Regions from separate parts of the Phytohabitans kaempferiae genome, predicted to be linked through region 3. Evidence: riboswitches for the same ligand, from Rfam matches in the RefSeq annotation. Region 3 holds a riboswitch; each other region holds the start of a gene.

Region 1 (7,893 bases), on a different contig from region 3:
GATGTCGTGGGAGATGAACAGGTAGGCCAGGCCGCGGTCGTGGCGGATAGCGCGTAGCAGGTCGAGGATCTGTGCCTGGGCGGGCAGGTCGAGGGCGGAGAGCGGTTCGTCGAGAACCAGGAGTCGGGGGTCGGGGACGAGCGCACGGGCGATGCAGACTCGCTGGCACTGGCCGGTGGACAGTTCGTGGGGATACCGGTCGAGCAGGGCGGGGTCGAGGCCGACCTGGGTGAGCAGGTCGCCGCCCGGTTCGGGGAGGCGGAAGTTGTGGGCCGGCTCGCGCAGGCAGCGGCGTACCGTCCATCGTGGATTGAGGCTGGTGCGCGGGTCCTGGAAGACGATCTGAACGGCATGTCGTGGGGTGCGGCGGATCGGCGTTCCGTCGAAGGCGATGGTGCCGCGCGTGGGGTGTTCCTGGCCGGCCAGGCAGCGGGCGATGGTGCTTTTGCCGGCGCCGGAGGTGCCGACCAGGCCGACCGCTTCGCCTGCGCCGATGTCGAAGGTGACGCCGGTGAGCACCGGCGTCTTTCCGTACACTTTGGAGAGTTCATCAACCCGTAGCACGTGCCTGCCGATCGTCGGTGGGGAGCGCGGCGAGGAGCCGGCGGGTGTAGGGGTGCGTCGGCGCGGTGAACAGCGTCCGGGCGTCGGCGTCTTCGGCGACGGCTCCCTGGTGGAGCACGACGACTCGTTCGGCGACCTGGGAGACAAGCCGCAGGTCGTGGGAGATGAAGAGCAGGCCGATGCCGAGTTCTTCGCGGAGCCGGGCGAGTTCGTCGAGGATCCGGGCCTGGGTGCTGACGTCCAGGGCGGTGGTCGGCTCGTCGCAGACGAGGAGGCTGGGTCGGTTGACGACAGCGGTGGCGATGGCGACACGCTGCCGCATGCCCCCGCTGAGCTGGTGGGGGTATGCGTCAAGGCAGCGGGGCGGCAGCCGCACGAGTTCCAGCGCGGCGCGGGCGCGGGCGCGGGCCTCGGCGCGGGAGACCCGGTGGTGGGCGCGGACCGCCTCGGCGACCTGTGTACCGACGGTCAGCACCGGGTTGAGCGCGTTGAGCGGGTCCTGGGACACCAGTCCGACGTGCCTGCCGCGTACCTGCCGCCAGTCATCGCCGTCCCAGCCTGCGGTGTCGTGGCCGAGCACGGTGACGGTGCCGGAGTCCACCCGTAGCGGCGGCCGGAGCAGCCCGAGCAGCGTGGCGGCGAGGGTGGACTTGCCGGAGCCGCTCTGGCCGACCAGCCCGACCGTCTGGCCGGCCGACAGCCGCAAGGTGACGCCGGCGAGGATCGGCGTATTGCCCGCGCTGACGTGTACGCCGTCGAGGCGGGCGAGCTCCACCGTATCCACCGAGGTGGACGCGGCGCGGGCGTGGCGTTTGATCGCGGTGGCCCGCTGCCGCCGCGCCGCGTGCCGCTCGCCCCGCCGCCACGGCGGTGTCCACACCGGACGCTGGGGCAGGCGGGGGAGGCGGGGTTCGAGGGCGTCGCGGACGGCGTCGCCGAGGTAGTTGACCGCGAGCACGACAAGGAAGATGGCCAGGCCGGGGGCGAGGAACATCCACGGCGCGTCCTCGATGTACGGGCGGGCCTCGTTGAGCATCGCGCCCCATTCGGGGGCCGGCGGGCGCACTCCGAGGCCGAGGAAGGAGAGGCCGGCGATGGCGAGGATGACCTCGCCGACGTCCACCACGGCCAGCACCAGCACGGGGCCGGTGATCGCGCCGGCGACGTGGGTACGCACGATCCGCCACCACGGGGTCCCTGCGCAGCGGGCGGCCTGCACGTACCCCTCGTCCCGGATCTGCAGCGCGTAGCCGCGGACCAGGCGGGCGTAGCCGGGCCAGGAGACCAGCGAGACGGCCAGGACCACGCCGGCCACGCCACCGCCGAGCAGCGCGGCGAGGGCGATGGCCAGTACCAGGCGGGGGAAGGCCAACAGCACGTCCAGCAGGCGGGTGACGGCGAGGTCGAGCGGGCCGCCCACGTACCCGCAGACAGCGCCGACCGCGGCCCCGACCGTCACGATCACCGTGACCGCGACAGCGGCCGTGGCCAGCGACACGCGCCCGCCGTACAGCACGCGGGTGAGCACGTCCCGCCCGAACGCGTCGGTGCCGAACGGATGCTCCAGCGACGGCGGCAGGCTGGCCTGGAGGTAGTCGACGGCGGTCGGGTCGGCCGGTGCGATCCACGGTGCTGCCACGCAGACCGCGACGACCGCGAGCAGCAGCGCCATCGCCGCGCCGGCCAGCCGGTCGACACTGGGGATCGCCCGCAGCCGCAGCGCGGTACGGCCGGTCACGCGCGAACGCCCTCGACCCGCACCCGCGGGTCCGCGAAGCGGTAGGCGATGTCGACCGCGAGGTTGACCACCACGTACAGCACCGACATGGCCAGGACGAACGCCTGGATGACCGGGTAGTCGCGGCTGGCGATGGCGTCCACGATGTACCGCCCGACGCCTGGCCAGGAGAAGACGGTCTCGACGATCACCGCGCCGCCGAGCAGGCCGCCCACGACGAGACCGGTGTTGGTGAGCACCGGCAGCAGCGCGTTGCGCAGGGCGTGCCGCAGCAGCACCGCCCGCCAGCGCAGCCCTTTCGCCTCTGCGGTCACGATGTACGGCTGGGACAACGCATCGAGCAACGCGGCCCGCAGCAGCCGGGACACGCCGGCGGCGAGCCCGAGCCCGAGCGTGACCGCCGGCAGCACCAGGTGCGCCGGCGTGCCCCGGCCGAACGTGGGCAGCCAGCCGAGGCGGGCTGAGAAGCCGTACATGAGCAGCAGACCGAGCAGGAACCCGGGCACCGAGACGCCGACCAGCGCGAGCAGCCGGGCCAGCCGGTCAGCGGCGGTGCCATGGTGGGCCGCGCCGACGATGCCGGTCGGCACGGCGACCACGACCATGACGGCGAACGCCGCCGCGGCGAGTTCGAGCGTTGCGGGCAGGCGCAGCAGCAGCTCGTCCAGGACGGGGCCGCCGCTGCGCAGCGAGGTGCCCAGGTTACCGGTGGCCACGTCGCTAAGCCACTGCGCGTACTGCACCGGGTAGGGGCGGTCCAGGCCGAGGTCGGCCCGCAGCGTCGCCAGATCCTGCTCCAGCCGGCTGATGTCCGCACCGGGCTCCACCATCGACAGCAGGATCGCGTGGCTCGGGTCGCCCGGGATGAACCGCACCATGGCGAAGACGACGACGCTGATACCGAGCAGCACCGGCACGGTGACGGCGAGCCGGAGCCCGATGTACCGCAGCATCAGCCGGCGATCCACATCGACGGCCGGACCCACCGGGCGAGGTTGGGATCCACCCCGCGCACGCCAGTCGAGTACGCGGCCGCCCACTGGGTGGAGGCGTACAGGTAGATCAGCGCCACGTCGTCGTGCACGATCTGCTGCACCCGTTTGGCGAGCTCGTGCTGCCGCCCCGGGGCGAACTCCGTGCCGAGCTCGTCCACCAGCCGGTCCACGATGGGGTTCGCGTAGCCGCCGTAGTTGGAGACGACACCGGAACGGTAGAACGAGCGCAGTTGCCCGGGGATGTCGCCGGTCGCCGAGCCGCACGAGCAGTACGTGGCGATCTCGAAGTCGCCGTCGAGCATCATCTGGTTGGACGCGGTCGTCTCGACCGGCTCCAACTGCGTGGAGATCCCGATCCGCTTCCACTGGCTTTGCAGCGCGATCGCCAGCGGCTGAAACACCGTGTATGTGAGGATCCGCAAGTGCAGCCGCTGACCGTCCTTGGCCCGTACGCCGTCCGGGCCAGGCCGCCAGCCAGCCTCGTCCAGCAGCCGCGCCGCGGCCGCCAGGTCCGTGGTGGTGCCGGTGTCGATCGCGTACGGCAGGCCAGCCGGGAAGTGGCCAGTGGCCGCAGCGGCGAAGCCGTGGTTGAGCCCGTCGATCAGCTCGGTGCGGTCGGCGGCCAGGTCGAGCGCCCGGCGGACGGCCAGATCGCGCAGGGCCGGCACCTTGGCCATGTTCAGCCAGATGTTGCGAGTGGTGGGCGCCGGCGCATACACGGTGAAGCGGTCCTTGTTCCGCTCGTACTGTAGCCGCTGGTCGATCTCCACATTGAACTCCGCGTCGGCGTCGCCGCCGCGCAGCGCCAGCATCCGGGTCTGCGGGTCGGTGCCGAGCCGCGCCTCGATACGCCGCAGGCTCGGCTGCCCCGCCGGCGGCTTGCCCCAGTAGCCCGGGTTGGCCTCCGCGACGAGGGTCTCGCCGGGCACGAACTGAACCGGCTTCATGAACCCGGTCAGGTCAGGCTCGGCGCCGAACGCGTCGCCGCGCCGGTCCGCCTCGGCCGCGTTGTGCACCGCGTACGTGGCCAACCGGAAGGGGACGCTCGGATCCGGGCTGCCCGTGGTGATCCGCAGCCGGTCCGAGGCCACCGCGGCGAACGTCATCACACCGAGCGCGGACTTCGCACGCGGGTTCTTGGCCCGATGTCGTTCGAACGAGGCCACGACAGCGGTCGCGTCGACCCGTGTGCCGCTCCAGAACGTGACACCCGCCCGCAGGTCGAACTCCCACACGGTCGGCTCGACCGACCGCCACGCCGTCGCCAGGCCGGCCGCGAGCGTGCCATCGTCGCGCAGGACGACCAGCGGCTCGCCCAGCCCGTTCTCCAAGATCCGCTGCGCATCGATGTGCACCGGATCCAGCGAACGCGGCATGTTAATGGTCAGCAGGCGCAACACCTGCTCAGCCGCCGGCCCGTCGCCAGCGGCGCGCGGTCCACCCGCGCAAGAGGTCAGCACCAACGACACGGCAACCGCGGCAGCGGCCAGCCAGCGGCGGCGTTTCATGGGCAGGGGGCATGCAGCATCGAAGATCCGCCTTCCAGCACCTCGTGGACAGGGCGTGCGTATCGCACGCCGTGGCCGGTCTCCTGGCTGACGGGTTGTCGCGTCTCCGGCCGGCCTTCCCAGGCAGGCGCCCAGTGACCTCATGCATGACGAGGGCCAGAGACATCCCGATCACAGTGGCGAGGGCCGCGCCGGCATCACACCGGCTTCCCGAGCACCACGGCGCGGCCAGACTAACCCGCCATACCGAACCAGGTCACGTGTGGATCTCGTCACTGCCCGGCGGACGCGCCCCGGACGGTGAGCCGCACGGGTGGCCATCGGTCGGAACCGGCCGATGGCCACCCGTGCGTCGTGCGTCGGCTAGGTGAGTGGTGCGGGCCGGCCGGGCGGTAGGTCGAAGTCGTCGTTGCGCATGCGTAGCAGAGCCAGGCTGGCCCCGGCGAAGCCGAGGGCGGCGACGAGCAGGCCGATGCCGGAGGCGACGTGGCCGGGCATGAACGGGTGGGTGAACCCGCCGACCGCGAGCGCGATGCCCGTCCAGGCCGGGGCTGCTTTGCTGCGCCATAGGGCCAGGCCGAGCAGCAGCAGGCCGAAGACGATACCGATGATGAACAGCAGGCCGCCCAGCGCGGCGGTTGGCTGTGACTCCAGTGCGTCCTGCAGCTTGGCCATGGTGGCCACGTCGAAGCCGTTCTTCACCGTGGTGTAGGCCAGTAGGTCGCCGCCTTGGTTGAGTGGGAAGCCGGCCAGCTGCCCGGTCAGTGCGAGCAGCGCGCCTGCGGTGGCGAGCCGGGGAGCGCCGCGCCGGGCCACCCAGGCGACCGCGAACGTGGCCGGGATCAGCAGCACCAGGAACGGCACGCCGAGGTACTGGATGACCTCGACCCGGTCCAGATGGTCGGCGTACGCCGCGGCGGTCTGTTCGAAGGACGTTCCGCCGTCGACCGGACTGAGGATGTAGTACAGACCCATGCCGATCATCGGCAGCGGCGCGATGACAGCGAGTACGATCCGCCAGAACCCGCGCACGTCCCGCGGCGCCTGACGGGTCGGCGCCTTCGCGGTGCTGGTCTTCTCGCTCATGGTCAGCTCACCGGCGCCGGGTTGGCCGGCCGGACCTTGGCGTACAGCAGCGCCAGACCCAGTCCGGCCGCGCTGAGCACGAGCCCGATGACGGCGCCGTCCCAGCTCTTGGCCAGTGCGATGACGGCGCTGGCGAGGTTGACCGCGCCGACGGCGATCACCGCCGGGGTGGCCCAGGCGGCCGACCGGAACAGGCCGACAGCGGCGACGATGCCGGCCAGACCGAGCAGGCTGATCAGCCAGGCGACCGGTGTGGGCAGGCCGATACCGCCGTCGTCGACGGCGATGGGCAGGTTGAGCAGTGACATGACGATGGTCGCGACGCCGGCGGCGTAGCGGAGGGTTCTCATGACGGTCTCCCTTGTCCGTGTAGTGGGACAAGGTTGGGGGTGGCCGCGTTCACTGGCCCAGGGCTGCGGATCCCGCGTCGCCGGGGCGGCTTCCCGGGCGATCGGGAAGGATGCCCCGGCCAAGTCGGGAACCGCGGTCGTTGATCGCGTCACGGCCGGATCGCGATACTCTCCGTATCGACACCACGCCTGAACACCCGCGACGCGACGGCAGCCGGTGGGCGGCCGCGACGCTGACGGCTGTCCTGGTCGGCGTCACGTTCCTGACGTTCTGGGTGATCACCGGGCGGCCGCTGCCCAACCCGGACAGCTCACCGGCCCTCTGGCTGGAGCCGCTGGTCACGATGCTCGCCTACGGGGTGGCCGGCGCCCTGCTCGTCGACCGCCGCCCGGACCTGCCGTTCGGCTGGCTGCTGGCCGGGGCCGCGCTGCTCATCGTCGTCCAGGTGCTGGTCGTGCCGGTGGCCTATGACGCCGCGCTGGACGGCGACCGGAGCCCTCTGGTGCGTTGGGCGCTGACCGCGGGCGCCTTCGGGTTCGCCCCGATCGCCGCGCAGGGTCTGATCAACATCCGGTTTCCCAGCGGCCGGCCGGCCACCCGGTGGGGCGCGGCCGGCGAGAAGATCCTCATAGGGTCCACCGGTCTGGTCATCCTCGGCGGCATCTTCGGCAGCTCCACCCTCGCGGACCTGCCCACCGGCGTGCCCGGACTGTCCCATCCGCTGACCGCCGGCACCCCGGCCGGCCGCATCGCCGACGCTGCGGTCGTCTTCGCGCCCGTCGTCGTGCTGGCCGGCCTCATGGCCGGCATCGGGGTGGTGGTCCGGTTCTTCCGCGCCGAAGGCATCGCCCGGCAGCAGCTGAAGTGGCGGGCCGCCGGCGTGCTTGTCTCGCTGTGCCTGTTTCCGCTCGCGGTGACCGACCGGACGCCGTTCTTCGACACCAGCCTCGACGCCGTGGTGTTCGTCCTGACCCTTGTCGTCCCGGTGCTGCGCTACAAGTTGTGGTCCATCGACACCATCCTGCGCCGCTCCCTGCTCTACGGTGCGATCACCGCCGCGCTCGTGCTCGCGTTCGCCGGCCTGGCCGCGCTCGGCGCCCTGGTCGTGTCCCGCCAGATCGCGACACCAGCCGCGGCGGCCGCCGTCGCGCTGTGCTTCGTGCCGCTACGCACCCGCACCCAACGCCTGGTCGACCACCTCTTCTACGGCGGCCGCCAAGACCCCTACCGGACGCTGCGCGACCTGAGCCACCGGCTCAATGCTGTGCCGGGCGGCGACGCGCTCGGCTCGTTCGGCCACGCCGTCGCCACCGCGCTGCGGCTGCCGTACGTGGCTGTGCAACGCGGCGACGGCACCCCGCTGGCCGCGTACGGCACACCGGTCGAGCCGCTCGACCGGTGGCCGCTGGCCTACGACGGGCAGATCGAAGGCTTTCTCGTGGCCTCCGCCCGGCGCGGAGAGGACGGCTTCGATGACCGCGACCGGGCGTTGCTGTCCGACATCGCCGGGCAGCTCGGCATCGCCCTGCACACCCGCATCCTCACCACCGAACTGCTGCTGTCCCGGCAGCGCCTCGTCACCGCCCGCGAGGAGGAGCGCCGCCGGCTGCGCCGCGAGCTGCACGACGGCCTCGGCCCCGTCCTGACCGCG
Region 2 (7,893 bases), on a different contig from region 3:
CCGCGTCTCGTCGTGCACGTCGCCTCCCCCGGAACGCCTCGACAGGTAGTCGGCCGGCACGCCCGCCTGGTTCCCGGGCATTTTGAGAAATCGGCCGGAACCAATGGGCGCCGCTGCCCGACTACCTCCCTGGCGCGTGCCGACCTCGCGACGCGGGCCGAGCAGGTCCTGGAGTACGAGGCCCACGGCACCGCCTGGGCCACCTGAACCCGACTGGAGGCCGTCCTTGTCGACGATCACCGACCCGCTCCCCGAGCCCGCCGCGGTCGCGGCGCCACCTCGGGCCGCGCCCGCCGGACGGCGGCGCTCGATCGGGCCACTGGTGCTGCGGCTGCACTTCTACGCCGGCGTACTGGTCGCGCCCTTCCTGGTCGTCGCCGCGCTGACCGGGCTCGCCTTCGTCTTCACCCCGCAGCTCGACCGCATCGTCTACGCCCACGAGCTGAGCGTCGAACCGGGCGACGCGCCCGCCCGCCCGCTCGCCGAGCAGGTCGCCGCCGCCCGCGCCGCCCACCCCACCGGCGACCTCGCCTCGGTCTTCCCGGCGGTGGAGGCGACCGACACCACGCGCGTGGTCTTCTCGGTGCCAGAGCTGGGGGAGAAGCAGCACACCGTGTACGTGGACCCGTACACGAACGAGGTGCGCGGCACGCTGGTCACCTGGTTCGGCGAGACGCCGCTGATGACCTGGCTGGACGACCTGCACCGCAACCTGCACCTGGGCGTGGTCGGGCGGCACTACTCGGAGCTGGCGGCGAGCTGGCTGTGGGTCGTCGTCCTCGGTGGACTGTTCCTGTGGCTGCGTCGACAGTGGACCGGTCGGCGCAAGCTGCGCCGCACCGTGCTGCCCGACCTGTCGGCGAAGGTGGGGGTGCGCCGCACCCGTGGCTGGCACGCGGCCACCGGCGTCTGGCTCGCCGTCGGCCTGCTCGCCCTCTCCGCTACCGGACTGACCTGGTCGCGCTACGCCGGTGCCAGCTTCGACGTCGTTCAGGACGGCTTCAACGCGCACAATCCGGTGCTGGAGACGGCGTTGCCCGGCGGCGCCGAGCCATCCGGCGGGGCCGAGGGCGGCGGCCACCACGGCGGCACCGCGAGCGGCGGTGGCGGCGTCGATCCGTCCGATGTGGAACGCGTCGCGCTCGCCGCCCGCGCGGCCGGCCTGGACGGCGTCATCGAGGTCACGCCCGCCGGCGAGCCGGGCACGGCGTGGGTCGTGGCGCAGGACGACCCGAGCTGGCCGACCGGCTGGGACCGCGTCGCCGTCGACCCGGACACCGGCGAGGTGGTGGCGCGCAGCGACTTCGCCGACTGGCCGCTGCTGGCCCAACTCTCCAAGCTGGGCGTCGCGTTCCACATGGGATTCCTGTTCGGCGTCGTCAACCAGATCCTGCTCGCCGCCCTCGCCGTCGGGCTGCTCTGCGTGATCGTGTGGGGCTACCGGATGTGGTGGCAGCGCCGACCGACCCGCGCCGACCGCGCCGCGCCGCTCGGTGCCCCGCCGCCCCGGGGCGCGTGGCGGCAGATCCATCCGGTGACCGCCATAGCCGTGCTCGTCGTGGCGGTCGCGGTCGGCTGGGCGCTGCCGCTGCTCGGCGTGACGCTCGCCGCGTTCCTCCTCTTCGACCTCGCGCTCGGCGGGGTCCACCGCTGGCGGGCCCGGCGCGCGGTGCCCACCTCACCCGCGCCTTCCGGGGGCTGAGCCGGCGGCGCCGGGCGCTTCCGCGTGGGGAAGCGCCCGGCGCACCTCGGGCCGGGCCGCCGTCCTCAGAAGTCCTCGTCGAACCCCACCGTCCCGGAGACCCCCACCTGGTACGCGGAGACCCGGCGCTCGAAGAAGTTGGAGAGCTCCTGCACGTCCTGCAACTCCATGAACGCGAACGGGTTCGCCGCGCCGTACCGGGGCGGGAGGCCGAGCTGGGCGAGCCGCCGGTCGGCGACGTGCTCCAGATACGCGCGCATGTCGGCCAGCGACAGGCCCGGCACGCCCTGCCCGAGCAGGTCCTCGGCGAACTGCGCCTCGCACTCCACCGCCTCGGCGAGCATGTCGCCCACCTGCGCCGCCATCGCGTCGTCGAAGAGGTCCGGCTCCTCCCGGCGGACGGTCTCCACCACGTCGAACGCGAACGCCATGTGCATCGACTCGTCGCGGAAGACCCAGTTGGTACCGGACGCGAGCCCGTGCAGCAGCCCGCGTGAGCGCAGGAAGTACACGTACGCGAAGGCGCCGTAGAAGAAGAGTCCCTCGATGCACGCGGCGAAGCAGATGAGGTTGAGCAGGAACGCCCGCCGTTCGTCCCGTGTGGACAGTCGGCGCAGCTCGAAGACCGAGTCGATCCACCGGAAGCAGAACTCGGCCTTGCGTCGGATCGACGGGATGTTCTCGATGGCGGCGAACGCCTCGTACCGCTCCTTCTCGTCCGGCACGTACGTGTCCAGCAGGTTGAGGTAGAACTGCACGTGCACCGCCTCCTCGAAGAGCTGGCGCGACAGGTACAGCCGGCCCTCCGGGGAGTTGACGTGCTGGTAGAGGTTGAGCACCAGGTTGTTGGCGACGATCGTGTCGCCGGTGGCGAAGAACGCGACCAGCCGGCCCACCAGGTGCCGCTCGGCGGGGGAGAGGCGCGCCAGGTCGGACAGGTCACTGTGGAGGTCGATCTCCTCCACCGTCCACGTGTTCCGGATGGCGTCGCGGAAGCGGTCGAAGAAGTGCGGGTAGCGCATGGGCCGCAGGGTCAGGTCCATGCCGGGATCGAGCAGCATCACTGGCAAGCCTCACAGGTCTCGGGGTTCTCCAGGGAGCAGGCGACCGCCTCCGCGCATGGGGCGGTGATCGCCACGGTGGCCTGCTGGATCCGGGTCGCCGGGCGGGAGCGCAGGTAGTACGTGGTCTTGAGGCCGGCCTTCCACGCGTACAGGTACATCGAGGAGAGCTTGCCGATAGTCGGCGCGGCCATGAAGAGGTTGAGCGACTGCGACTGGTCCACATAGGGCGATCGCGCGGCGGCGAGGTCGATCAGTGCCCGCTGCGGCAGCTCCCACGCGGTGCGGAACAGCTCGCGCACCTCGGCCGGGAGCGCGGCGACGCCCTGCACCGAGCCGTCCGCCCGCTTGATCTCGGCCCGGATCGCCTCCGTCCACAAGCCACGGTCCTTCAGCTCGCGTACCAGAGCGTTGTTGATCTGAAGGAACTCTCCGGAGAGGGTCTCGCGTTTGAACACGTTCGACACTTGCGGTTCTATGCATTCGTAGCAGCCGGCGATCGACGCGATCGTGGCGGTCGGCGCGATCGCCACGAGCAGCGAGTTGCGCAGGCCGTGCGCGGCGACCCGGGCGCGCAGGGCGGTCCACCGCTCCGCCCGCGCGGGCTCGACGCCCCACAGGTCCGGCTGGAGGTCACCCTTCGCGGCCCGGGTCTCCGGGTACGCCGGATGCGGTCCGGACCGCTCGGCCAGCTCCGCCGAGGTCTCCAGCGCGGTCAGGTAGATCTCCTCGGCGATCCGGGTCGACAGCTCGCGCGCGGCGGGGGAGTCGAACGGCAGCCGCAGCGCGAAGAAGACGTCCTGGAGGCCCATCACGCCGAGTCCGACCGGCCGCCACCGGGGGTTCGACGCGGCCGCCTGGGCGCTGGGGTAGAAGTTGATGTCGATCACGCGGTCGAGGAACACCACCGCCGTACGCACGGTCGCGCGCAGCCGCTCCCAGTCGATGCCGTCGGCGAGCACGTGCTGGGCCAGGTTGACCGAGCCGAGGTTGCAGACCGCGGTCTCACCGTCCGAGCTGACCTCGACGATCTCGGTGCAGAGGTTGGACAGGTGGACCACGTTGCCGGGCGCGCCGGTCTGGTTGCAGAGCCGGTTGGCCGCGTCCTTGAACGTCATCCAACCGTTGCCGGTCTGCGCGAGCGTGCGCATCATCCGCCCGTACAGGTCGCGCGCCTTGACCGTCTTGACGGCCTTCTTCTCCGCGACCCGGTAGGCGTCGTCGAACTCCGCGCCGAACAGGTCCGGCAGCTCCGGAGCGTCGGACGGGTCGACCAGCGACCACTCGCCGTCCGCCTCGACCCGTCGCATGAACTCGTCCGGGATCCAGTTGGCCAGGTTGAGGTTGTGCGTGCGCCGGGCGTCCTCGCCGGTGTTGTCCCGCAGCTCCAGGAACTCCTCGATGTCGGGGTGCCACGGCTCCAGGTACACGCAGGCCGCGCCCTTGCGCCGCCCGCCCTGGTTGACCGCCGCCACGCTCGCGTCCAGCGTGCGCAGGAACGGCACGATCCCGTTCGAGAGCCCGTTGGTACCCCGGATCAGCGCGCCCCGCCCGCGCACGCGCGACCAGGCGATGCCGATCCCGCCGGCGAACTTGGAGAGCTTGGCCACCTGCGCGTACCGCTCGTAGATCGAGTCCAGCTCGTCCTTCGGCGAGTCGACCAGGAAGCACGAGGACATCTGCGTGTGCGCGGTGCCGGAGTTGAAGAGCGTCGGCGAGCTGGGCAGGTACGCCAGCGAAGACATCAGCCGGTAGAAGCCGACCGCCTCGGCCGGCGTACGGGACAGCCCGCACGCGACGCGCAGCAGCCAGTACTGCGGCGTCTCCACCACCAGCCGGGTCTCCGGATGCCGCAGCAGGTACCGGTCGTAGACGGTGCGCAGACCGAAGTACTCGAAGCGCAGGTCGGCGGTGGCGTCGATGGCGTCGTCGAGCTTGCGGGCGTTCGCCGCCACGAACGCGGCCGTCTCGTCGCCGATCAGTCCCAGCCCGTGGTTGCGCCGCATCGCCTGGCTGAACGAGGCGACCTGCTGCCCCCGCACCTCCTTGTCGATGTACCCGGCCAGCAGGCGTGCCGCCAGGCGGGAGTACTGCGGCTCCTCGCCGATCATGTCGGCGGCGGTCTGGATCGACAGGCGGTCCAGCTCGGCGGTGGTCGCGCCGTCGTACAGGCCGCTGATCGTCTTGGTCGCCACGCGCAGCGGGTCGATGTCCGCCAGGTCGTCCGCGCACCGCTCGACCGCCCGGACGATCTTGTTGACGTCGACCGGCTCGGTGTCGCCGTTGCGTTTGCGGATCCGCATCTGGTGCCGCCGTGGCGCCGGTGCCGCGCTTTCGGCGACCTCCGGCGTGGACTCGGTGACCGTCACTACTCTCTCCTCGCGAGCTCGGTCCACACTGGTCCGGGCACGCGGAGACGCTGACGATCCACACCGTGGAGTCGATGGCGCCGGCCGTCCCGCGCGACCTCGGACCGCCACGCACGGGATGTGCGTGGCACGCTGGCAGGTCTTCGGACTCGCGGGCCTGAGCCCCGGTCACGGAGGACGGGGTCGCCTACTGGCCGTCGCTTCCCAGGCCGCGCGGGCCCAGTGCGGATGACGGCGGTCGTTCCCACTTACCGCTGCGGGGCAGTCCCGGACTCACACCGGGTTCCCTCTTGCCTCGACCGGACCGGATGCCCGCTCGAACCAGCTGCGTGGCACACCATATCTAGTGGGTCGCCATGATGCACGTACCAGATGTCGTGTCGTCTGCGCCGTGTTTCCGGATCAGTCGGGCAAATCACCGTATCTTGGACGCTCGTCGGGCGTTGCTCACAGCGTGCTCGTGGAACGGGACCTCACCCTCAGCTTCGGCGGCTTCAAGTACCAGTGCCGCGTCGCCGAACAGCCAGAGCCGGTCATGGCACCGGTGCTGCTGATCGGCGGCGCCTTCCAGGACCGGCACTCCTGGGCCCGGCACCAGGCCCGCCTCGCCCCGCACGCCACGGTCGTCACCGTCGACCTGCCCGGTACCGGCTGCGCCGACCCGCTGCCGGCCAGATACGGCATCGAGTTCCTCGCCGACGCCGTGCACGACATGATCACCGAACTCGGCCTGCCGGCGCTGAACATCATGGGCGGCTCGTACGGCGGCACCGTCGCGTACCGCCTGGCCCAGCGCCATCCCGCCGCCGTGCGCCGGCTGCTGCTCTGCGGCACCGCGCTGCGCGTCCCCGAGCCGACCCGGACCCGTGCCCAGGCCACCATCGACCTGCTCCGCGCCGGCGACCGGGAGGCGTTCGTGCGCGAGACGGTCGCGCTCTTCCTCAACGGCGACCCCGCCGCCACCGTCCACCGCCGGCTGGCCGTCACCCGCCTGCTCGAACACCAGTTGCGCACGCTCACCCCGGACGAGGCGGACAAGTACGCCACCAACACCGAACGCGTCCTCGCCTGCACCACCGCCGACGTCGGCCCGCCGCCGAGCTGCCCGCTACTGGTCGTCACCGGCGAGCACGACTCGCTCACCACGCCGGCGATGTGCCGCGCGCTGGCCGACGCGTGCCCCGACGGCCGCTTCGTCGCGCTGGGCCACGCCGACCACCTGATGCCGGTGCAGCGGGCCGGCGAGTTCGCCGACCTGATGCTCCGCCACTTCGGCGGCCTGCCGACCGACGACCTCCCGTACGGCGTCTACTGACGCGCCGTCCACACCGGTCCCGGCCGGCACGGCGGCCAGATCCGCTACGAAGGACCGGTGTCGGTGCGCAAGCGGATCGCCGGGTTCAGCCGGCGGGATGTCCGAGTGTCTGGTCGTCGACACGGCGGAAGCACCTTGTCCGTGTACTACTGTCCGTGGCGTGGAGGAGCGCCACGGTGGCCTTGTATACCAGCCGTTGACCTTGGCGCGGCTCGGGGGGTGAATCGAGGTCACTGCGGCAGTTCTGGTTCCCGTTCAACACCAGGGCGGCGAAAGCAGACGCGACTGTCCACGCTCCGGCAGCGTTTCGCCGACGGGGCGTGTACGTGGCCGCCCAGGAGTTGGAGGTCGCGCCCGCTCGGACCGACCTGGAGGGGGATGACCGGCGACGGCGAGGACCGGCTCGGCGACCGGCGCGCTGGATCCGATCCTGCTACCGGCGTGCCAGCACGCAGAACTCGTTGCCGTCGGGGTCGGCCATCGCGACCCAGCCGGCGTCGGCCTGGCCGGCGTCGATCCGGGTCGCGCCGAGCGAGAGGAGGCGGTCGACCTCTGCCTGCTGGTCGCCGTCGGCGGGGGGAGCGAGGTCGAAATGCAGCCGGTCGCGGCCGGTCTTCGGCATCAGCGGTGGGCCGCCCCACGTGATTTTCGTGCCGCCCCGTGGTGACTGGATCGCGGTCTCCTGGTCCTGGTCCCAGACCAGCGGCCACTCCAGCGCCTCGCTCCAGAAGTAGCCGACCTCCTGCGTTCCGTCACAGGCCAGGGCTCCGACGAAGCCGCAGCCGGCGAGGAAGTCGTTGCCCGGCGGGATGACGCAGAACTCGTTGCCCTCGGGGTCGGCGAGCACCACGTGGCCCTCCTCGGGGCGCTGACCGACGTCGATGTGCTGTGCGCCGAGTCGCAGCGCCGTGGCTACGGTCTGCCGCTGGTCCTCCGGGGATGTGCTCGTCAGGTCGAAGTGCATCCGGTTCTGGCCGACCTTCCGATCCTGGGACGGCACGAAACGGAGCCGGAACCCGATGTCGTCAGCGGGCGGAAGCGTGATGCCGTCCCGCGGGTCGTCGGTCAACTCCCGGCCCAGGACCTCGGACCAGAACCGCGCGAGCGGCAGCGGCTGGTGGGCGCCGAAGCAGAGCGCGAACAGTTGAGAAGCCATCGCCTGCCTGTCTCCGATCCGCTGGCTAACCCCCGTCGGCACTCGCCAGCCCTCGAACGGCAGCCTAGGGGGAGCCGGAGGCACTCGCAGCCGAGTTTCGGCCGCGGCCGGAAACGACCCGGGTCAGTGCGCGCGCCCCGAGGTGATCACGGTGGTGATGGCGGCGCTGACCGCGGCATTCGAGGCGGCGATGGCGGCGGTGGTGCCGGAGACCGCGGTGTTCACCGCCACGGCCCCCCAGTTGCCCTGCTCGAACTCCTTCGCCCGCTTGTAGACCTTGCCGGACCACC
Region 3 (7,893 bases):
ACAGCACCGCCGCCTTGACCGTCGCCATCCGCTGGCGGGCCGCCATCGAGCCGGAGGCGTCGACCACGAAGAGCACGAGGTTGGCCTCCCGTCCGATGTGGACCGCCTCGCGCAGGTCGGCCGGGGCGACCGTACGGCTCCCCCGCGCCGCGGCGGCCAGCAGCGTGGCGGGCAGGTGCGGCGCGCCGGAGCCCTGGGGCAGGCGGGCGCCGACGACCCGCCCCCGCCGGGCGTACGCGAGCGAGCGGCGGCCGGTGTGCGCCCGCTCCCCGGTCTTCGGCAGCGTCAGCACGCGCGGCCGGTACGGCTGCCCTGGGGCGGCGGGCGGCTGGCTGCCGGACGAGCCACCGTCACCGTCCGCCTCTCCGTCGGGCGGCGCGCCACCCGCGGGACCCCCATCGGGCGGGCCGGGATCGGGCTCCGGCTCGGGCTCCTCATCGGACAGTGTCCGCTCGAGCCGCTCCTCGTCCGTACCGGGCGGGTCGAGCGGGTCGCGGCGGCGCCGATGCGGCAGCGCGAGCCGGGCCGCGTCCCGTACGTCGTCGGCGGTGACCGTGTCGCGCCCGTGCCACGCCGCGAGCGTGATCGCCGCCCGCGCCACCACGATGTCGGCGCGCAGCCCGTCCACCCCGTACGCGAGGCAGATGCGGGCGATCCGGTCAAGCTCACCGTCCGGCAACTCGACCCGGGGCAGCCGCCCCCGCGCCTCGGCGATCCGGCCGGCCACGAGGGCGTCCTCGTCGGCCCAGCGCGCGGCGAAGCCGTCCGGGTCGGCGTCGTACGCCAGGCGCCGCCGCACCACCTCGGCCCGGGGCGCGGGCTCGTCCGGCGACCCGACGGAGACCACGAGCCCGAAGCGGTCGACGAGTTGGGGGCGCGGCTCGCCCTCCTCCGGGTTCATCGTGCCGACGAGCAGGAACCGCGCCGCGTGCTTGACCGAGACACCGTCGCGCTCGACGTGCGCCCGCCCCATCGCCGCCGCGTCGAGCAACAGGTCGACCAGGTGGTCGGGAAGCAGATTGACCTCGTCCACATAGAGCAGTCCACGATGGGCGGCGGCGAGAAGCCCTGGCTCGTAAGCCTTTACGCCCTCGGCGAGCGCCCGCTGGATGTCGAGCGTGCCCACCACGCGGTCTTCGGTGGCGCCGACCGGAAGCTCCACAAGAGACGATCGGCGGCGCACCACCGGCGGGGTCGACCCGTGCGGGCCGTCCGGACACTCGGCGTCGGGCGCGGCGGGGTCGCAGGCGAAGCGGCAGCCTCGCACCGCGTCGAGCTCGGGCAGCAGCGCGGCGAGCGCCCGCACCACCGTCGACTTGGCGGTGCCCTTCTCGCCCCGCACGAGCACGCCCCCGATCGCCGGGTTGACGGCGGTGAGCAGGAGCGCGAGCCGGAGGTCGGCCAATCCGACGATGGCGGAGAAGGGATAGGCGGCGAGCATGCGGGCCATGCTGACCCAGCCGGAGGGCTGGCGTCAAACACCAGTTCAGAGTTACGCTGCCCAAGCCACGGTGCTCGGGAAGCCGGTGAAAATCCGGCGTGGTCCTCGCCACTGTGACCGGGGAGTGCTCCCTCGCAACACCACTGGGCCGGCGACGGTCTGGGAAGGTCGAGGGAGCGTGTCGATCCGGGAGCCAGGAGACCGGCCGTGGCAGTTCGACCGCATCGCCACGAGGCATGGACGAGAGGAACACCTGGCATGGCCGCACCCTCGGCACCCACAGCATCCGTCGCACAGATCCGCGTGCCCGCCGCAGCCTGGCTGCTCGCGGCCGCCGCACTGGCTGTCGTTTTCGTGTTGTTGCAGCTCAACGGCACAGCGTTCGCGGAGCAGATCCACGAGTTCACGCACGACGGCCGGCACGCGCTCGGCGTTCCCTGCCACTAGCCCGATGACTCCCCTCACCCTCGGCGCCGTGCTGCGCCGGGCGGCTCTCGCTGGGCTGTTCGCCGGCGTGGCCGCCGCACTCGCCGCCCTCCTCGTCGTGGAGCCGCGGATCGACGACGCGCTCGCGATCGAGGCGGCACGCTCCACTTCGGACGAGGAGCCGCTGTTCAGCCGCGCCACGCAGGTCTTCGGCGGCATGGTCGCCGCGGCCGCCGTCGCCGTCTGCCTCGCGCTCGTGGTGGGCGTGGTCTTCGCCCGCGTGCGCCACCGGCTGCCGGGCACCACCGACTTCGGCCGCGCGGCGCTGCTCGCGTTTCTCGCGTTCACGACCGTGGCGCTGCTGCCCGCTCTCAAGTACCCTGCCAACCCGCCCGGCGTCGGCGACCCGGACACGGTGACCGAGCGCACGGTGCAGTACTTCACGCTCATCGCCGCGGCGATCGCGGTGACCTGGCTGGCCTTCCTCGTGCACGACCGGCTCGCCGCACGCCCGTGGCCGCCCGCCTACCGCGCGGCCGCCGGGGTGGCGGTCGGCGCTGTCGGCTACACCGCGCTGCTGATGACGTGGCCGTCCACTCCCGACGGTGTGCCGGCCGACATCCCGGCCGCGCTGCTGTGGGACTTCCGGCTCGCGTCGGTGGCCGAGCTGGCGGCACTGTGGACGGTGTTCGGGCTGAGCTTCGGCCTGCTGCTCACGCCTCGCCGCGTGCGCGCCACGACCGCGGCGTGAGCCGTTGCCCGGGCCAGAAGGCGCGGCGCCGCCCGCCGGCGCCGCGCCGGCGGGCGCACCGGCCGCCCCGGTCACGCTGACGATCTGCCGCGGCTGCTGCTGCGGCACGACCCGCAAACACCCCGGCGTCGACCACGACGGCCAGGTGGGTCGCTTCCGCGCCGCGGCGGGCCAGCAGCATCGGGTACGGGTCAGCGACTGCCTCAACGTCTGCGGGGAGTCCAATGTGGTCGTGGTGCAGCCCGCCCCGGCCGCCCGCCGCGACGGCGCCCGCCCGGTCTGGCTGGGCTGCGTGCTCGACGGCGACGCGGAGGCGCGGATCGCCGCGTGGATGCGGGCGGGCGGCCCCGGCGTCGCCCCGCTCCCGCCTGCGCTGGAGGCGCACGCCTTCCCGGCCCCGCGCTGGAAGACCCAGCGGGCGAGCTGAGCGCGGGGCCGGCTCAGCGCGGCGACGCCTCGTACTCCGCGATTACCTTCTTGGGCACGCACATCCGCCAGGCGTCGGTGACCAGCTCGCGCATCTCGCCTTCGTCGATCTTCGCGAGCCACACGCGGACCCAGTTGTATCGCTCGTCGGACCTGATCGGCATGAAGAACTTCTCCGGCTCGGCGGCGATCAGCGCGGCCCGCTCCTCCTTCGGATAGCCGAAGCCCATGACCGTCTCGTCTGCCGAGAGCGACACGAACACGATGCGGCCGACCCGGAACTTGACCCGGTCGCGCACGAGCGCCTCGTAGGCCCGGGGTAGCGAGAGCGCCACGCGCCGGATGTCGTCCGCAGTCACCATCAGGCCACCGTACCTCCGGAAATGTTTGGCGGTCGACGCCGTGCTCCTGGGACCCAGCCCAACAGCTTCTTCTGGTTCCTGTGGCTGGGCGCCGCCGCGCTGGCCGCCGGCACGGTCACCCTCGGGCTCGGTCTTCTCCTAGCCTGACCTCATGACGTGGGACGAGTTGCTGGCGTACTGCCTGGACAAACCCGGTGCGTGGCAGGACGAGCCCTGGGAGGGCGACGTCGTGGTGAAGGTGGGCAGCAAGATCTTCGCCTTCCTCGGCTCCAGCCCGCCGGGCGTGGGCGTGAAGTGCGGGCCCAACCGCGAGGTGGCCGACGAGTGGCTCGCCCGCTACCCGGAGGACGCGTCGGTGATGCCCTACATCGGGCGCTCCGGCTGGAATACGCTCCGCGTCGGCGGCGGGATCCCCGACGACGAGGTGCGCGAGGCGGTCGACTCCTCGTACGAGGCGGTGGTCAGCAAGCTGCCGAAGCGGGAGCGACCTACCTGACACAGGCTGTCAGGGTCATGCGGCATGCTGGGCGGCATGACGGAGTACGCCAAGGGCACGTTCACGATCGACGGCTGGGACCAGGAGACCTTCGACGAGGCGGAGGGGGCGACGCTGGCGCGAGCGCAGGTGACGAAGACGTTCACCGGCGACCTGTCCGGTGCCAGCAGCACGACCATCCTGACGTGCACGACGCCGGTGGAGACCTCCGCCGCGTACGTGGGGTTCGAGCGGTTCAGCGGCACGGTCGGCGGGCGGGCCGGCACGTTCGTGCTGCACCACAGCGCCACGGCCGAGGCCGAGGCGGGGCAGACGTTGCTCTGGGCGATCGTCCCCGACTCCGGCACCGGCGAGCTGCGCACGATCCGCGGCGCCGGCCAGATCGTCGTCGACGCCGACGGCGGCCACACCTACACACTGGAGTACACGCTGTAGAGGACCTTTCGGGGTCGACGCGCCAGGCGACCATGGTCGCCTGGCGCCGGACGTCGCGCCACGATGATGGTTTCCGCGGCCGGAAGGCCGCCGTGACACAGACCTCGGCGCCGGCCGGGGCGGGGTCGTGTGCACGCGGAGGGCGAGGCCGCGGGAGCGGCGGCCCGGACCACGACGGACGTCGCGGTAGCCCAAATGTTCTGCTTCAACGAGCAACTGGACGCTGGCTCGGCCAGACGGCCTCGTCCAGGAAGTCTTCCACCGCGGTCGCGACCTGCCCGAGCACCGCGGCGGAGCTGGCGAGGCGGCCGGGCACGTGCATGCCGTGGTCGGCGCCCTCGACCTCGAGTGTGTGCGGGGTCAGCCCGCGTGCGAGGTCGCCGTCCCACATGCGGTCGGCCGTGCCGCCCACCAGCAGAAACGGCGCGGTCATGCGGCGCAGCCCGTCGACGACCCAGGGGTCGGTGAGCACCGGCGTTAGCCAGACGGCCGGCAGTCCGCGGTCGGCGGCGAGCACCGAGGCGTACGAGCCGAGTGACTTGCCGATCAGCAGTGGCGTGGCCGCCGGCCACTCCCGCGCGAGCCGGTCGAGCGCCGGGGTCACGTCGGCCAGGACCCACGGGCCACGGGCCGACGGGTCGAGGTGGCGTGGCTCGTCGGGGCGGCTCCAGGAGAACGGGCGCACGGAGGCGGCCCGGGCGCGGGCCGCCTCGGCGGCGTACATCAGCAGGGGCGCGTGCGGGCCGAACATGCCGCCGGGGATGACGAGCGCCGCTCGCGCCGGGTCGGTGGCCTCCACCGCGCCACCGTATCAGCGCCGCAGCGCCCGGATGACCAGCCAGGTGAGCGCGGCGGCGCCGGCGCTGAGTGCGATCAGTCCGGCGTACCGGGCGGCGGCGGTGCCCACCGACAGCCTGAGCACGTCGATCGGCTCGACCTCCGCCTCGGGCTGGGTCTCCGGCGCCATCAGCGGCCCGGGAGCGGGCGGTGGGCTGGGCGCCTTTCCGGTGCCGGCCGCCCCGGACAGCTTCTCCGCGAGGCAGTCGGCGAACTGCCCGATCAGCCGCCCGCCCACGTCGGCGAGCACGCCCCGGCCGAACTGCGCCGGCTTGCCGGTCACGGTCAGGTCGGTCGCCACCTCGACGCGGGTCGAGTCGCCGTCGGGTACGAGCGTGGCGGTGACCGTGGCGGAGGCGGTACCCGAGGCGCGAGTGTCCCGGCCGGACGCCTCGACCACCACGCGGCGGGCCGCCTCGTCGCGTTCGACGAAGCGGCCCTTTCCGGTGTACGTCAACACGATCGGCCCGACCTTCACCTTGACCGTGCCGCTGAACTCGTCGCCGTCGAAGTCGGCAAGCGTGGCGCCCGGCATGCACGGAGCGACCCGTGGCACGTCGAGCAGCACGCCCCACGCCTCGTCGACGGGGACCGGCACGGTGAATGAATGGTCGAGCTTCACGAAATACCTCCCGCGGATACGACGGCCCGCCTCGTCAACACGGTCACCAGGTGCCTCCGGTAGTCGGCGGAGGCGAAGACGTCGGACGGCGGGTCGGCCCCCTCGGCGGCCCGGCCGGCCGCGGACGCCACAGCGTCTACAGTGGCCGGTGCGCCGGCGAGCGCCTCCTCGACTCCCGAGGCGCGGATCGGGGTCGAGCCCATGTTGGTGAGCGCGACCCGGGCCTCGGCGATGCTCCCGTTCTCCCGGCGCACGGCCGCGGCCACGCCGACGATGGCCCACGCCTGGGCGACCCGGTTGAACTTCTCGTAGTGGGTCGTCCACCCTGGACGCTTCGGCACGCGCACCGACACGAGCACCTCGTCCGGCGCGAGCGCCGTGGTCAGGAAGTCGACGAAGAACTCCGACGCGGGCACCGTGCGCCGGCCGCCCGGTCCGGCGATCCCGAACGAGGCGTCGAGCGCCACCGCCACGCTCGGCAGGTCGCCGGCGGGGTCGGCGTGCGAGAGCGAGCCGCCGAGCGTGCCCAGGTGGCGCACCTGGCGGTCGGCGACCGTCTCGGTGGCCTGGGCGAGCAGCGGCGCGTGCTCGGCGATCAGCGGGTCGCGGAGCACGTCGGCGTGGCGCGTGGTGGCACCGATGACGAGCGCGTCGCCGTCGTCCCGTACGCCGCGCAGCTCGCCCACGCCGCCGAGGTCGACCAGCACGCTGGGCGCGGCCAGGCGCAGCCGCAGCACGGGGATCAGGCTCTGCCCGCCGGCGAGCACCTTGGCGTCTTCGCCCCCGTCGGCGAGCGCGCGCACCGCCTCGTCCACGGTGGACGGTCTGGTGTAGTCGAACGCGGCCGGGATCACGACCGGTCACCCCCCTGGATGGCCCGCCACACGCGCTCCGGCGTGCACGGCATGCGGATGTCGTCGACCCCGTACGGGCGCAGCGCGTCGACGATCGCGTTGACCACGGCCGGCGTGGAGGCGATCGTGCCGGCCTCGCCGACGCCCTTGGTGCCGAGCGGATGGTCCGGCGCGGGCGTCTCGGTGCGGTCGCTCACGATCTCGGGCAGGTCGGCCGAGCTCGGCGGCGTGTAGTCGACGAAGGTGCCGGTGAGCAGGTTGCCCTCGTCGTCGTAGACGGCCTCCTCGAAGAGCGCCTGGGCGATGCCCTGCGCCACGCCGCCGTGCACCTGGCCCTCGACGATCAGCGGGTTGACGACCCGCCCTACGTCGTCGACGGCCACATAGGACCGGATGGTGACCCGCCCGGTCTCGGTGTCGACCTCGGTCGCGCACAGGTGCGTGCCGTGCGGGAACGAGAAGTTGGTCGGGTCGTAGGTGGCCTCGGCGTCCAATGTGGGCTCGACACCGTCGGGCAGGTCGTGCGCCGCGAAGACGGCCAGCGAGCAGTCGGCGAGCGTCTTGCCCGCCGCGTCCGAGGGCGCACCCCGGACCCGGAAGGCACCGCCGGTGAACTCCAGGTCGGAGACGTCGCACTCGAGCAGGTGCGCGGCGATCGGCTTGGCCTTGTCGAGGACCCGCGTGCAGGCATTGACGAGCGCGAAGCCGCCGACCGCGAGCGAGCGGGAGCCGTAGGTGTCGAGCCCTTTGTGCGAGGTGCGCGTGTCGCCGTGCAGCACCTCGACATCCTCGAACGCGACGCCAAGCTGGTCGGCCACGATCTGGCTCCACGCCGTCTCGTGCCCCTGGCCGTGCGGCGACGTGCCGGTGACCACCTCGACCTTGCCGGTGGGGAGCACGCGCACGGTCGCGGTCTCCCAGCCGCCGGCGCCGTACCGCAGGGTGCCGAGGACCCGGGACGGCGCGAGGCCGCACATCTCCGTGTACGTGGAGACGCCGATGCCCAGCTGCACCGGGTCGTTGGCCTCCCGCCGGGCGGCCTGCTCGCGCCGCAGCTCGTCGTAGCCGAACAGGCTCAACGCCTTGTCGGTGGCGGCCTCGTAGTTGCCTGAGTCGTAGGTCAGCCCGGCAACCGTGTCGAACGGGAACTCCTCGTGCCTGATCCAGTTGCGCCGGCGTACCTCGATGGGGTCCAGGCCGACCTCGACGGCCAGCTCGTCCATGATCCGCTCAATGGCGAATG

Evidence for each region. A riboswitch is a leader RNA that binds a small molecule or an ion and turns the genes downstream of it on or off. The one in region 3 is predicted to bind cobalamin.
Region 1: another riboswitch for cobalamin. It lies ahead of ACFFIA_RS42300 (ABC transporter substrate-binding protein); the one in region 3 lies ahead of ACFFIA_RS12205 (CbtB domain-containing protein).
Region 2: another riboswitch for cobalamin. It lies ahead of ACFFIA_RS29655 (ribonucleoside-diphosphate reductase subunit alpha); the one in region 3 lies ahead of ACFFIA_RS12205 (CbtB domain-containing protein).

Annotation. Positions count from the first base shown of each region.
Region 1 covers NZ_JBHLUH010000105.1:51,310-59,202, forward strand. Annotated here, with positions in the region: gene ACFFIA_RS42285 (ABC transporter ATP-binding protein) at 1-537, opposite strand, end outside; gene ACFFIA_RS42290 (ATP-binding cassette domain-containing protein) at 551-2,302, opposite strand; gene nikB (nickel ABC transporter permease) at 2,299-3,288, opposite strand; gene ACFFIA_RS42300 (ABC transporter substrate-binding protein) at 3,255-4,652, opposite strand; cobalamin riboswitch at 4,862-5,042, opposite strand; gene ACFFIA_RS42305 (hypothetical protein) at 5,169-5,891, opposite strand; gene ACFFIA_RS42310 (hypothetical protein) at 5,894-6,241, opposite strand; gene ACFFIA_RS42315 (sensor histidine kinase) at 6,382-7,893, shown strand, end outside.
Region 2 covers NZ_JBHLUH010000061.1:153,748-161,640, forward strand. Annotated here, with positions in the region: gene ACFFIA_RS29640 (sigma-70 family RNA polymerase sigma factor) at 1-81, opposite strand, end outside; gene ACFFIA_RS29645 (PepSY-associated TM helix domain-containing protein) at 227-1,702, shown strand; gene ACFFIA_RS29650 (ribonucleotide-diphosphate reductase subunit beta) at 1,768-2,763, opposite strand; gene ACFFIA_RS29655 (ribonucleoside-diphosphate reductase subunit alpha) at 2,763-5,066, opposite strand; cobalamin riboswitch at 5,250-5,476, opposite strand; gene ACFFIA_RS29660 (alpha/beta fold hydrolase) at 5,587-6,447, shown strand; gene ACFFIA_RS29665 (VOC family protein) at 6,881-7,603, opposite strand; gene ACFFIA_RS29670 (GOLPH3/VPS74 family protein) at 7,727-7,893, opposite strand, start outside.
Region 3 covers NZ_JBHLUH010000013.1:96,257-104,149, reverse strand. Annotated here, with positions in the region: gene ACFFIA_RS12210 (VWA domain-containing protein) at 1-1,441, opposite strand, end outside; cobalamin riboswitch at 1,493-1,665, shown strand; gene ACFFIA_RS12205 (CbtB domain-containing protein) at 1,700-1,888, shown strand; gene ACFFIA_RS12200 (CbtA family protein) at 1,893-2,618, shown strand; gene ACFFIA_RS12195 (hypothetical protein) at 2,695-3,045, shown strand; gene ACFFIA_RS12190 (MmcQ/YjbR family DNA-binding protein) at 3,059-3,406, opposite strand; gene ACFFIA_RS12185 (hypothetical protein) at 3,428-3,553, shown strand; gene ACFFIA_RS12180 (MmcQ/YjbR family DNA-binding protein) at 3,558-3,902, shown strand; gene ACFFIA_RS12175 (DUF3224 domain-containing protein) at 3,939-4,337, shown strand; gene ACFFIA_RS12170 (dienelactone hydrolase family protein) at 4,543-5,136, opposite strand; gene ACFFIA_RS12165 (SRPBCC family protein) at 5,149-5,796, opposite strand; gene ACFFIA_RS12160 (FAD binding domain-containing protein) at 5,793-6,650, opposite strand; gene ACFFIA_RS12155 (xanthine dehydrogenase family protein molybdopterin-binding subunit) at 6,647-7,893, opposite strand, start outside.